DNA from 2 places in the Clostridium sp. CTA-7 genome. Region 2 is predicted to be linked to the other one. Evidence: a T-box and tRNA genes for the amino acid it is inferred to sense, from the RefSeq annotation. Region 2 holds a T-box; the other holds one or more tRNA genes.
The links. The T-box of region 2 lies ahead of pheS (phenylalanine--tRNA ligase subunit alpha). A T-box ahead of a tRNA ligase gene usually reads a tRNA of that ligase, here a tRNA-Phe.
Positions count from the first base shown of each region.

Region 1: it encodes a tRNA-Phe, which carries the amino acid that the T-box ahead of pheS (phenylalanine--tRNA ligase subunit alpha) is inferred to sense. The anticodon was not compared.

Region 1 covers NZ_BAAAAV010000015.1:3,695-11,360, reverse strand. Annotated here, with positions in the region: gene ACYUEX_RS18435 (uracil-DNA glycosylase) at 420-1,097, shown strand; gene ACYUEX_RS18430 (hypothetical protein) at 1,132-1,329, opposite strand; tRNA gene ACYUEX_RS18425 (tRNA-Phe) at 1,693-1,768, opposite strand; gene ACYUEX_RS18420 (hypothetical protein) at 1,936-2,370, shown strand; gene ACYUEX_RS18415 (lysostaphin resistance A-like protein) at 2,419-3,351, opposite strand; gene ACYUEX_RS18410 (competence/damage-inducible protein A) at 3,588-4,829, opposite strand; gene ACYUEX_RS18405 (hypothetical protein) at 4,916-5,152, opposite strand; gene fusA (elongation factor G) at 5,253-7,328, opposite strand.
Region 2 covers NZ_BAAAAV010000003.1:331,042-338,707, forward strand. Annotated here, with positions in the region: gene pheT (phenylalanine--tRNA ligase subunit beta) at 1-1,697, opposite strand, end outside; gene pheS (phenylalanine--tRNA ligase subunit alpha) at 1,716-2,735, opposite strand; T-box leader at 2,784-3,011, opposite strand; gene ACYUEX_RS07700 (TrmH family RNA methyltransferase) at 3,079-3,864, opposite strand; gene ACYUEX_RS07705 (potassium channel family protein) at 3,879-4,547, opposite strand; gene ACYUEX_RS07710 (TrkH family potassium uptake protein) at 4,562-5,902, opposite strand; gene rplT (50S ribosomal protein L20) at 6,205-6,564, opposite strand; gene rpmI (50S ribosomal protein L35) at 6,585-6,782, opposite strand; gene ytxC (putative sporulation protein YtxC) at 7,248-7,666, opposite strand, start outside.

The DNA.
Region 1 (7,666 bases), on a different contig from region 2:
TTTTCTTCATCGCCCTCAAGCGACTTTCTTATCTTATCACTTATGGATTTCCTTGTCAACAATGTTTTTAATTTTTTTAATTAACTTTGTTATCAATTCAAATCCGTGTCATAAGTGACGAATTACATAATATCACCTTTTAATTATTAATATATCTTAAATTATGTATCTTATTCACATTTATATGATATTTTCTTTATTTTTCTTTATTTTAATTCTATTTACTTATAAAGACATTCTAGGTAACGTTTTTGCCTAATTAACATTAATATATTCCAAAATTATCATATATATATTATTCTTAGATATGTATATGATAATTTTTTATTGCTTAAATCTAATATATTATGATTTTTTGAGAAAAATATTATTATAGTTCTTTAATCAATACTGAAATAATTTTATATAGAGGTGATTTTTTGAAAAATATATTAAACAATGATTGGCAAGACTTATTAAAGGATGAATTTGACAAAGACTACTATCAAAATTTAAGAAAATTTTTAACAGAAGAATATAAATCAAAAACTATTTATCCTGATATGTATGATATTTTTAATGCATTGAAATTCACATCATTTAAAGATGTAAAAGTTGTTATTCTTGGGCAAGATCCTTATCACGGTCCAAATCAAGCACACGGATTATCTTTTTCTGTTAATAAAGGTATTAAAACTCCACCATCTTTACTTAACATTTATAAAGAGCTTTCTGATGACTTAGGGTGTTACATACCTAATAATGGCTACTTAAAAAGCTGGGCTGATCAAGGAGTTTTACTATTAAATACAGTTTTAACAGTTAGAGCTCATGAAGCAAACTCCCATAAAAATATGGGATGGGAAATATTCACTGATAAAATAATCTCTTTACTTAATGAAAGGCAGGATCCAATAGTATTTATATTGTGGGGAAATCCAGCCATAGCAAAAAGGAGTCTCATAACTAACAGAAATCACTTTATAATTACCGCCCCACACCCAAGTCCATTATCAGCTTTTAGAGGTTTCTTTGGAAGTAAGCCTTTTTCTAAAACAAATGACTTTTTAAAATCAATTAATAAACTCTCTATAAACTGGCAAATAGAAAATATATAATAAAAAGGCACTAAAATGTGCCTTTTGGTTTATTTTAACTAATTCTATGCTTTGATTTCTTATAGAAGGAATACACAAGAGAACAAATTATTCCTACAACAGAGCATGCTGAAAATGTCAATATTATATTATCAATGAAAAATCCCATAAGGATTCCTATCCCAGCCCCCAGTGCTATCCCCTTTGCTAAGTAATCATAATCCTCATCTGATAAAATTAACTTTTCCAACATATGCATCCCTCCTAATATATTTAACTCTTTAAAATTAATTAATTATATACTCTTATTTTAATATATACTTCTTAAGTATTTCTTAAGTTAAGCTTAAAGTATAATTAATTATAATAATTACTTATAATTATATATTAAATCTTTTACCATAACTTGTAAAGAGTTATTTTATACCTTTTATTTTAAATGCTCTAAACATATTAGTGTTACATTAATATACTAAACTCATATGAAATTGTTTTTATAAATAAAATACTTAAAATTAGAGTGTATTCATTTAAATAATAAGTTTAAATAAAGAAGATTATTACTACTTTCACTAAAAATAAAAAAAGCTAACTAATTTAAATTAGTTAGCTTTCCTGGTGGCTCGACCAGGAATCGAACCAGGGACACGAGGATTTTCAGTCCTCTGCTCTACCGACTGAGCTATCGAGCCTTAACGAATTCTATTTTATAAAATTTTTTACCATATGTCAACGTTTTTAATGATTTTTATTTTTTATTTTTTATATAGTTTTATATTTATAAATTTAAATATAAATTTAAGTAATTTTTACTTAAATCTATAAATATAATAAATTATAGTATTACTAGGAGTTTCTTATGAAATATATATTATTTATTTTACTAATATTATCATTAGTAGCTATTTATTTTTATTATGACAAAAAACTTTCACTAATGAAAAAACAATTAATGATAACATCAAATCAATACAATAGTATAAGAAAAAAATATGAAATGTCCAGAAAAGCTAATAGTAATTTGTCTATAAAGTTTGCTACTCCTTCTTATAAGGTAGGAATAATTAATAGTGCTGCCAAATTATATATAGCTCCTATAGATTCCTCTCAATTGATTAGAAAAATTAACATACGAATGGAGGTTGGAATTTTAGATTCTGCTGAGGTTAATAAACAAATATGGTATTATGTAAATTTACCTATTGATAATTGTATAAATTGTAGAGGTTGGATAAATTCTAAAGAATTCTCTATGTTTTATAGTGAATCTTCTTCTATAACAAAATCTAATTAAATTCTATATAACAAAAAGTTAGGAGATTAATTAACTCCTAACTTTTTGTTATATAAAAATAGTCATACCTGCTATATATACTATTATTGATAATATAAAAGGGATATTAAATATTCTTTCATCATCTAATATAACTTTCCCTCTCGTATAATTTAAACTTTCTATCTTTCTATTATCATTTAATCTTTCTAGTTTTTTTATTATTAGAAAAACAAAGCTAGCAAATACTATGGCAATTCCCCCATATGTTATTAATAAAATTAACTTTTCTGATAATGCTATATTTTTAAGTGTTAATTCAGCTGCATCACCAATTACAGATGATCCATTTGTAATATAGCTTGATAACTTTGCAATAGTTACTGATGTTCCATTTACTATAAAGTGTATTATCATAGATGCAAATATACTATTAGTTATTCTAACTAATAATGCAAGTATAAAACCTAATACTGCAGCATATAGGAATTGTTGTGCATTTAAATGTAAAAGTCCAAAAAATAATCCTGTTACTGCTGAAGCTATATATTTATTTTTATTTTCATATCCTGAAAGAACTATACCTCTTATTGTGATCTCTTCTGTTATTGTTGGTAAAAGTGCAACTAAGGATAAAAGAAATATATATGGTGTTGATGTTATTTGAGATATAAATGCTCCTATTTCATTGTTGAAGAAAAACGTAGAAATTACTGAAAAGAAAGTCATTATAGGTTGCACTAAAAAAGCTAATAATATAATTAAAAGTGTATCTTTCCAATGTAATTTGTTTAATTTAAGTGTATCCTTAAAAGATGATTTTGTTACTATTAAATATATTAATGCTGGAAGTAAAAATATTATCATGTGAGTTAAAAATAGTATTATTCTTACATCACTTAATCCTATAGCCTGATAAATTGGTGTAAGTGCAATTGGTCCAAATATTTCTGCTAATAATATTATTAAAAAATACATGTTTGCTCTAAAAACTTTTCTCATATATATACCCTTTCTTTTTTAGTTTTAAAATAAATTTAGTTAATTCATAATCATTTTAAACTTTATGATGTCTATTTTTTAACTTTTGTAGTGTATAACTTTATAAATTAATGGACATAATTATAATGAAGCGAGAAAGCTTCCACAGTTAATCGCCTCTCCCCCATTTTATTTATATACAAAAAATAATCCCCTACTTTTTAAAAGTATAAAAGGGGATTATTTTATTCCCCATTTTAATAATTAGTGCTCAAAAGTTCTTTTCTTAAAATATTAAGTGCATTCATTGTAGCCTTTCTTCTGATCCTTTCTCTATCTCCTGTAAAATTAAATTTTTTCACAACTACATTTCCTTTCACAAATACACCTATATAAACTAGCCCAACAGGCTTTTCATTAGTTCCTCCACCAGGTCCTGCTATTCCTGTAGTTGAAATAGCTATATCAGTTTTTGCTTCTCTCGCTATACCTATTACCATTTCTTTTGCTGTTTCTTCACTTACAGCTCCATACTTATCTAAAGTTTCTTTTTTAACTCCTAGTCTCTTCATCTTAGCTTCATTTGAGTAAGTAATAGCACCCTCTTTAAAAACTTCTGATATTCCCGGATAAGAAATTAAACTAGAAGCAACCAGACCTCCTGTACATGATTCTACAGTAGCTATACTTAAATTTTTGTTACACAATATTTCTGCAACAACAGCTTCTAAAGAATTTTCATCTTCTCCATATATATACTCACCAAGAACTTCTTTTATTTCTTTATATACAGGATTTATTAAATTATTGCATTCATCTTCATCTTTTCCTTTAGCAGTTATTCTTAAAGTTACATCAACATCCTTAGCATATGGTGCAACAGTAGGATTAGTACTATTTTGAATTAAGTTATTTATCTTTTTAGCCATTAAGCTTTCCCCAATTCCAAATAATCTTAATGTTTTAGATTTTATAACTTTACCTGTTATTCCAGCTAGATACTTAATTACATGATTATTAAACATAGGCTTCATTTCTCTTGGTGGTCCTGGTAGTATTACTAGTATCTTATCATTTTCAGATATTATTGCCCCTGGAGCTGTTCCATTAGAATTGGGTAAGATTACTGCATCCTCTGGAAAATATGCTTGTTTTTTATTTGCTTCTACTACAGCTTCATCTTTCATGTCTAAATATGTTTTAATCCAATCTAAGGATGGTTTATGTAAAACTAGTTTTTTATTAAAATATTTTGCACCTAATTCCTTTGTTAAATCATCTTGAGTAGGCCCTAAACCACCAGTAGTAATAACTAAGTCACATCTTTCAAAAGCATTTTTAAATGCTTCAAGTATTCTATCTTCATTATCACCAACAACACTTTGATGATAAACATCAATTCCTAGATTAGCTAATTCCTTAGCTAAATACTGTGCATTTGTATTAACTATATCACCTAATAATATTTCTGTTCCTATTGCTATTATTTCAGCCTTCATTTTAATCCTCCTATGATTTATTTTATATTAAACATTTTACCATAAATTATAAAAAGCTACTAATCAAGTGATTAATAGCCTTTTATTTACTTATACTTATTAGCATTAATGTAATACTTACCTGTTTGGTTTACTCCCTCTTCTAAAATAGAAAAGTTACTATCCCTAAGCATAGAAGTAATAATATTTATATCCTCTTTTGAATTACTATTTAAGGTTATAGTAAAATTATCATTTTTATCTACTACACCCATATAGTCAAATATATTACTATATTCACTAAGTCCTAGTCTCTCACTTATATCCATTTTGTAATCTGGCATAGTTTCCCTCCTATTTTTCTTTAGTATATACCTCTATACTTAAAATTAATTCTATATTATTTTTTCTCATTAAATTTATATTTATTCACTACTCCCAGATTTAATTTTTTCTAGCTTCTTCAATTATTTTTTTAGCTTCTAACTCTGGAACCTCCTCATACCTTTCAAGCTCACTTATAAAACTTCCTCTCGCTTGAGTCATTGATCTTAGATCTGTAGCGTATTTAAACATTTCTGATAAAGGAATCTCAGCACTAACTTTTTGTAACTTTCCTTCTGGTTCCATTCCAAGAACTCTTCCTCTTCTTTTATTAATATCGCCTATTATATCTCCCATATATTCATCCGGTATTAACACCTCTACATGCATAATAGGTTCTAATAAAACTGGCTTCGCTGCTTCTAATCCTTTTTTATATGCAATTGATGTTGCCATTTTAAATGCCATTTCTGATGAATCTACTGGATGATATGATCCATCATGTAAGGTAGCCTTTAAACTAACAACGGGATATCCTGCTAGAACCCCTTTTTCAATACAATCTCTAAGTCCTTTTTCTACTGCTGGTATAAAATTTCTTGGTACAACTCCTCCAACAACATTATCAACGAATTCCAACTCATTTTTTCCATCTCTTCTTGGCTCAAATTTTATTTTTACATCTCCATATTGTCCATGTCCACCAGATTGCTTTTTATGTTTTCCTTGAACATCTGCAATACCTTTTATAGTTTCTCTGTATGGTATCTTAGGAAGTCTTAGAATAACTTCTGCCCCAAATTTATTTTTCAGCTTACTAGCTATAACATCTAAGTGTGTTTCACCTATACCAGAAATTATAGTTTCTGCATTCTCCGTATCTCTTGTGATTGTAAATGTTGGATCCTCTTCTAATAATCTTTGTAATGACATTGATATTTTATCTTCATCACCTTTGGCTTTTGGTAATACAGCCATTGATATCGAAGGTTTTGGAAAATTCATTTTATCATATATAACTTTATTATTTATGTCACATAAAGTATCACCAGTTTCAGTGTATTGTAGTTTGGCAATAGCAGCTATATCTCCTGCTACAACTTCTTTTGTAGGTATTTGGTTTTTCCCTCTTATGAAAAAGATATTAGCTAATTTTTCAGATTTATCCTTATTACTATTAACTACAGTAACCTCATTTGATAACTTTCCTGTTATTACTCTAAACAACGATATTTTTCCAACAAAAGGATCTGCTATAGTTTTAAAAACTAATGCTGAAAAGGGTTTATCTTCATTTAAGTCTATGAATACCTCTTCATTATTTTTTAAATTTTTTGCTTTCTGTGAAATTGAATATTTAGGTGATGGAAAGCATTCAACTACATCTTCTAAAAAGCATCTCATACCTATTACCTTAGATGCACTTCCACACATTACTGGTGCTATATCTCCACTTGCACACCCTTCTATAAGTCCACTATATATTTCTTCGTCACTTAATTCTCCCTCACTGAAATATTTATCTAATAGTTCCTCATTTGTTTCTGCAACAGCTTCCATTATCATTTTTTTACATTCATCTATCTTTTCTAATAAATCTTCAGGAGGATCTATTTCTTCAATTTTATTTGTTTTAGGATCATGTATTCTAGCTTTTTTTGATATGACATTAACCACACCTTTAAATTCTTCTTCACTACCTATTGGAAATTGTATAGGTACAACGCTTATCCCAAATTTTTCTTTTAATTGTTCTAATGTCTTTTCATAACTTGAATTTTCTCTATCTAACTTATTTATGAAAAATGTTCTTGGCAATTTTATTTTATTACAATAATCCCATGCCTTTTCTGTTCCAACTTGAACTCCCGATACTCCGCATACAACTATTGTAGCTACATCTACAGCTCTCATTCCTTGTATCAGCTCTCCTGAAAAATCGAAGTAACCAGGTATATCTACTAAATTTATCTTTGTATCCTCTACTTCTATTGGAGCAATAGACGCTGAAAGTGAAATTCTTCTCTTCTTTTCTTCTAGGTCAAAGTCTGTAACTGTTGTTCCCTCTTCTACTTTACCTAATCTATCAGTATTACCTGTATTGAATAATAATGCTTCAACTAAAGAGGTCTTTCCTGATGCTCCATGTCCTATCAGTCCAATATTTCTTAAATTTTTTATTGTATAATTTCTCATAACTTCTCATAATATTTTCTAAATATTATGATTACACCTACCTTTCATTTAAAATCTAAATAATTTTTGAATCGCGTTCTTAGCAAATTCTTATGTTGATAAATTTTAAATCTCTGGTTTATAATTTATTTTCAAAAAACCATCTTAAGTGCAGGTTATTCTAGTCTATTTTATTACTTATAGAATATCATAAACGACTCTTATTATCCAGAATATTCAGATTATTTATCCCCCTCCTACCATATACTTATTTTTATGCACATTTTATTGGAATAAGTACAAAAAAAGTGCATCTAAAATTTTTACTATAGATACACTTTCAATTGTGTAATTATATT
Region 2 (7,666 bases):
CTTCCTAAAGACTCCATCATAGAATGAATAGTAGTAGTTCTCATAACAGAGTAATCTTCTCCTAGAGGATTTTTAATCTTTACTACATTTCTTAACTCACTATCTTCTGGTAAGTTGATTTTATCAAAAACTTTAGGTGATATAAATGAATAACTAATTGATTGGTTTAATCCACTTGATATCATAGTATTTATAACATCTTCAGCTAATATTTCATTTTTATATTTAGGTTCTCTTTCAGTAGATACCTTAAATATTGTAGTTGGAATCTTATCATATCCATATATTCTTGCAACTTCTTCAGCAATATCTTCTTTGATCGCTATATCTATTCTAAATGTTGGTATATTTATAACTAAATTATCATTAGCAACTTCTGTTTTTAAGTCTAATGAATCAAGATATCTCTTCATATCTTCTTTTGCTATTTCAGTTCCTAAGAATTTATTTATCCAGTTAGAATCTACTGTTATACTTCCTTCCTCTTTCTTTTGAGTATATACATCAATAGTTCCTTCAATTATTTCACCGCATCCAAGCTCACATATTAAAGCACAAGCTCTGTCTATTGCGAGTCTTGCAAGATTTGGATCTATATCTTTTTCAAATCTTGATGAACTTTCAGTTCTTAAATTAAGTTTTTTAGAATTAACTCTTATATTTGTTCCATCAAAATTTGCACATTCAAAGATAACTTCAGTTGTATCTTCTTTAATTTCTGAGTTTAATCCACCCATTATTCCTGCTAAAGCTATAGTTTTGTCTCCATCTTTTATACATAAGAAACTAGAATCTAAATTTCTTTCAATTTCATCTAATGTTACAAAAACTTCTCCCTCTTTAGCTCTTTCTACAACTATTTTACTACTTTCTATTTCTCTTGCATCAAAAGCATGCATAGGTTCACCAAATTCTAACATTACAAAATTAGTTATGTCAACTATATTATTTATAGGTCTAACCCCTGCCTCTAATAATCTTTCTTGCATCCAACCTGGTGATGGCATAACTTTAACATTTTTAACGCCTCTTGCCATATATCTTCTACATAAAGAGTCATTAACTTCAACTTTAAGATTATCATTAATATTTTCAGAATTTTTCACTTCATAATTAAAGCTAGGCATCTTATATGATGTTCCAAGAGTTGCTGCAGTTTCTCTAGCCATTCCAACTATACTTAAGCAATCTGGTCTATTTGAAGTTATTTCAAAATCTAATATTGATTTATTAAGACCTAAATACTCTTTTATATCCATTCCAAGAGGTGCATCTTTAGGTAATATCATAAGACCATGAACAGGTTCATCACCAGCTATTCCAAGTTCTTCTTCTGAACAGAACATACCGTTAGATACTACTCCTCTTAGCTTACCTTTTTTTATTTCAGTTCCATCTGCTAAAATTGATTTATGAATAGCAACTGGTACTACGTCTTCTTCTTTCATATTTGTTGCAGCTGTAACAATCTGAATATTTTCAGCTAATCCTATATCAACTTGACAAACCTTTAATTTATCAGCATCTGGATGTGTAGTTATCTCAACAATTTTTCCAGTAACTACATTTTTAATTGTATCACCTTGAGTAATAACTTCTTCTACCGCTGAACCTGATAATGTTAATCTATCTCCAAGTTCTTTTGCATCTATATTCACTTCAACATAATCTTTTAACCAATTAAATGGTACTTTCATCTCTTTTACCTCCTATAATTAAAATTGATTTAAAAATCTCATATCACTTTCGTATAATAGTCTGATATCATCTATTCCATATTTAAGCATAACCATTCTATCAACGCCAAATCCGAAGGCAAATCCGCTATAAACTTCTGGATCTATACCACAATTTCTTAATACTTGAGGATGAACCATTCCGCAACCTAAAAGTTCTATCCAACCGCTTCCTTTACAAACTCTACATCCTTTACCTTCACAAACAAAGCAAGTTGCATCCATTTCTGCTGAAGGTTCTGTAAATGGAAAGTGGTGAGGTCTAAATTTAGTCTTAACTTTATCTCCAAACATCTTCTTTGCAAAAAGTTCTAAAGTACCTTTTAAATCTGCAAAAGTTACTCCCTTATCAATAACTAATCCTTCCATTTGATAGAATATAGGAGAATGAGTTGCATCAACTGCATCTGATCTATAAACCTTACCTGGTGCTATCATCTTTATAGGAGGTGCTTGATTTTCCATAACTCTAATTTGAACTGGGGAAGTTTGAGTTCTTAATACTAAATTATCATTTATATAAAAAGTATCTTGCTCACTTCTTGCTGGATGATCTTTTGGAATATTTAAAGCCTCAAAATTATAATGATCCAACTCAACTTCTGGTCCTTCTTCTACTGTAAAGCCCATTGATATAAAGATATTCTTCATACTTTCTAAAGTTAAATCTAGAGGATGTCTCTTACCAATTAAATTTTTCTTTCCTGGTAATGATACATCTATAACTTCAGATGCTAATTTAGCATTTTTTTCTTTTTCTTTAATACCTTTTGCTATTTCTTCAATCTTATCTTCAACTTCTTTTTTTACTACATTTACAAGTTTTCCTACTATTGGTCTCTCCTCTTGAGATAATGCTCCCATACCTCTTAATATAGTAGTTAGTTCTCCTTTTTTACCTAAATATCTAACTCTTATTTCTTCTAATTCTGAGCTAGTATTTACATTTGTTAATTCTTTAAATGCATTTTCTTTAATAGAAATTAACTTTTCTTGCATCTTATATTTCCTCCTTTTTTGATAAAAATAAAAAACTTCGCCCCCTATAAAAGGGACGAAGTACCGCGTTACCACCCTAATTGGTTTATAAATTTTATAAATTTAAAACCCAACTCAAATTTAAATAACGGTTAAAACCGCTAGAAACTACTATTACTTTCATCTCTAGGACTCCTGAGGGAACTTCAATATAAACTTCTTTAAAATGGTTTCCAGTCTTAGACCACTTCTCCCTGAAAAGTCCTTTATATCTACTTTCTCATTCTCAGTCTTTATATATTCAATTTACAATCTATTATACAAATAAACTTAGTTAATTTCAATAGTAAGTTTCTAATTATTTCTATATTAAATTTTGTCTTACTTTTTCAAATAAAATTATTGATGTTGCTATTGCTACATTTAAAGATTCTGCTCCTCCTGGCATTGGAATTTTAACTCTCTTATTTGCTAAGTTAAAAAGTTCATTGCTTATTCCATTTCCCTCATTGCCTACAGCTAACATTATCTTTCCTTTTAGATCTTCTTCAAAAAAGTTTTTAGATTCTTCAAGAGATGTTGTTACTAAACTAACACCACTTTCTTGAAGCTTTTTTATAATATTAAATTCTTCATCATCATAAAAAATTGGAACATAAAATATAGAGCCCATTGTAGATCTTATTGTCTTATCATTATATATGTCAACAGTTCCTTTAGTTAATATTATCCCAGCTACTCCAGCTGCGTGAGCTGTTCTTATTATGGTTCCTAAATTACCGGGGTCTTGAACTTTATCACATACTAAGAAAAATTCACCATCTAAATCTACGGAAATTTGCTTATTTTTTACTACAGCAAGAATTCCTTGAGGATTTTCTGTAGACGCTAATTGTGAAAATAATTTTTTTTCTAAAACAAAAATTTTATCCTCTGCTATAAATTCCTTTAATAAGGTACTTGACTCTAATATATCTTTATCTCTTTCAGATAAAACTATAAACTCTATTTCCATACGGGCTTTTACGGCTTCTTCAATTAAACGAAGTCCCTCTAAAATAAACTTACCCTCTTTTTGTCTAAATCTTCTTTCCTTAAGCTTTTTTGTAGACTTAAATAAATTATTTTCTTTACTTTCTATATAAATCAAAAATTTGCACCTCGTTAGTTTGATTTAGCTATCATACCTTCTAATCTATTTAAATCTTCAGCTGATCCTATAGCAACAATTACATCATTATTTTCTATTATATCATCAGCTGCTGGTGATAAATTAACTTCATCATCTCTTTTAATTGCCATAACGTTTATTCCATACTTACTTCTAAGTCTTAATTCATTTAAAGTTTTACCAGCCCATTCAGATAAAACTTGAATTTCCATAACACTATAATCTGCTGATAACTCTATATAATCTAAAATACTAGCTGAAACTAAATTGTGGGCAACTCTTACTCCCATATCCTTTTCAGGTAGTATAACTCTATCTGCTCCAATTTTATAAAGAACCTTTGCATGTAAATCACTATGGCCTTTAGCAATAATATATTTAACTCCAAGTTCTTTAACTAATAATGTAGCCATTATACTTGATTGTATATTATCTCCTATTGTAACCACTGCTACATCAAAATTCCTAATTCCTAAAGATCTTAAGGCATTTTCATCCGTTGCATCTAGTTGTGCAGCATGTGTAACACTATCTGATATTTCTTGTACTATATCTTCATCTTTATCTATTGCTAGTACATCATTTCCTAAAGAATATAAAGTTTTTGCTATTGAAGATCCAAATCTTCCAAGCCCTATAATTACAAATTGCTTATTAGACAATTAAATCCATCTCCTTAACCAATTAAAATTTTTCCTTCTGGATATTTATATCCAGATTTTTTACCCTTTCTAGTTAATGCCAACATTACAGTAAGAGGGCCAACTCTTCCAAAATACATCATAAGCATAATTAAAACTTTACCAATAGAACTTAAATTTGGAGTAAGTCCTAATGTTAGACCTACAGTTCCAAATGCAGATGTTGTCTCATATAATAAATCTATAAAGCTTGCACCAACCTCAGTATATGATAAAATCATTGTTGCAAATATTACTAATGATACACCTATAAATAATAAAGTAAATGCTTTATAAACAGCTTCTTTAGTAAATCTTCTTCCAAAACCCTCTGCATCTTCTCTTCCTTTTATTACGGAAATAACTGTTAATACTAATATACCAAAAGTTACTGTCTTTAATCCACCAGCAGTTGAGCCTGGGGATCCTCCAATAAACATTAAAATTACAGTTAAAAATTTACTTGCTAATGTCATTCCACTAGTTGATACACTATTAAATCCAGCAGTTCTTGGACTTACTGATGCAAAAAATGAATTTAAAAGCTTATCTTTAAAATTCATATTTGCTATGGTTTCTGGGTTAGTGTATTCAAATATTAACATTAAAATAGCACCACCAAATACTAATATAGCTGTTGTTATTATTACTAATTTGGAATGAAGAGATAATTTTTTTATTCCTTTAAACTCATATATTTCTAATAAAACTGTGAACCCTAAACCACCTATTATTATTAATGCACTTATTACTAAAATAACTACACTATTACTTGAATACCCAACAAGACTTTTTCCAAATAAATCAAACCCAGCGTTACAAAAAGCAGATATTGAATGGAAAACGCTATAAAAAGCGCCTTTTGCAATTCCATACTCTGGAACAAATTGAGTTGATAATAATAGAGCTCCAAAAAATTGAACTGAAACCGTAAATACTAATACATATTGTACCATTTTTACAAGTCCTTGAATAGAATATGTATTCATAGCTTCTTGCATTACAAGTCTTTCCCTTAGAGTTATTTTTTTACCTAATATTAAAGATATTAATACTGCAAAAGACATAAACCCTAGACCACCAACTTCAATTAAAGTCATAATAACAGTTTGCCCAAAAGTACTCCAGTGGGTACTAGTATCCAATGTTATAAGACCTGTTACGCATACTGCTGAAGTAGATGTAAAAATAGCATCCAAAAAATTAGTTGGCTTCCCACTACTAGATGAAATAGGTAATGAAAGTATGGTTCCACCTATAAAAATAACTACTAAAAAGCCTAATGCCAATATTTGAACTCCATTTAACTTAATTTTACTTTTCAAACTAAATTGCATATCCTCCACCTCTTAGATATACTAAAATTTTATACTAATTATTATACACTATTTTTAATATATTATTATATTTATCTATAAAAAAAGTCGCCAAGGCGAGCTTGCCGAGCCGTCGACTTTTTTTAGTGCATATGCATTTCCTAAGCTTGTCTGAGGAAAATCTTGCACGCGCACTATATTCATATTTTTTACTCTTTAGGAAATAGCTTTAATAGCTAAATATCTTAGAATATTTATCCACAATAAATTTAGAAATATAATTCCCTAAAGAGTAAAAAATGCGACCATATGGCCGCAGTAGATTATTTGTTTATTTGGCTTTTTGCTACTTCTACTAAATCTGCAAATGCCTTAGGATCATTTATAGCTATTTCTGATAACATTTTTCTGTTCATGTCTATTCCAGCTAATTTGATACCATTTATGAATTTTGAATATGAAAGACCATTCATTCTTGTAGCAGCGTTAATTCTTGCTATCCATAATCTTCTAAAATCTCTCTTTTTTAATCTTCTTCCAACATAAGCATTTCTTAAAGCTCTTATTACTGATTCGTTAGCAGTTTTAAATAATCTGCTCTTTCCACCATAATAACCTTTTGCAAGCTTTAATACTTTTTTGTGATTTTTACGTGAATTTACTGCTCTTTTAACTCTTGCCATGTTTCAATCCTCCTACAATCTTATAAATATGGTAATAATTTTTTCATTGCTTTTTCTTGAGTAGTTGAAACATAAGCAGCTTTTCTTAAGTTTCTCTTTCTCTTAGAGCTCTTCTTTGTTAAGATATGACTCTTGAAAGCTTTAGCTCTCTTTAACTTTCCTGTACCTGTTTTCTTAAATCTCTTTGCTGCACCTCTGTGCGTTTTCATTTTTGGCATAATAAAATCCTCCTCTCAAATTATGTTTCTTTTAAGGGAAATCTCAATTACACTTATGTGATAATTTCTCAATATTAATTAAGTACAAATATTTTTTTAATACTTACTACTTTTCTAACTAAACTATTCCCCTAATTAGTTATAATCTAATTCCACTTATAGGAACTAATTAGCATTATATAGTGCTTTTTTATTTGTAATAATAACTATTACTTTCTTCTTTATATAATTCCTTAAGAGAATTTTTATAATTTTACTTATCTCTAAGTATTTATTACTCAAAAAGACAAATAAAAAAGACAGCACTACGCCGTCCTCATAATATACATTAATTTAATCTAAATAATACTAAATTAAAATAAGAATGTATTACCTTACTAAGCTATGCCGTAAGGTGAGAAACGGCTTTGTTTCTTCTTAACACTAGTAATTATATTATCTGTTAAAAAACTTGTCAATATAATTTTAAAATTTAACCTGTTTTTCAGTACATAAGGAGCATCCTTCACAGTAACTTACCTTATCCTCAAACACATTTTCTATAGTGTTTATAAATTCCTTATTTAAACAGTTATCTTTTCCATGAATTATTACTTTTTTAGGAGCATTAGTTATTAGTCCACTTATTATTATATCTTCCATTTTTGCATCACTATCTATTCTACATTCTATTAATTCCTTCATAAATTCATTAAAAATATCTTTTTTCTCTCTATCTTTTATATAATAATTGCCACCTTCATCTATACATATATTTATTTCATCTATCTTGCTTTCTTGTATATCAACAAAATATTTTAATAATTTTACAAATTCTTTATATTCTTTTTCAACCATATAACTTTCTATTACCTTATCTATTATGTTTTCTATATCTTCTCTTA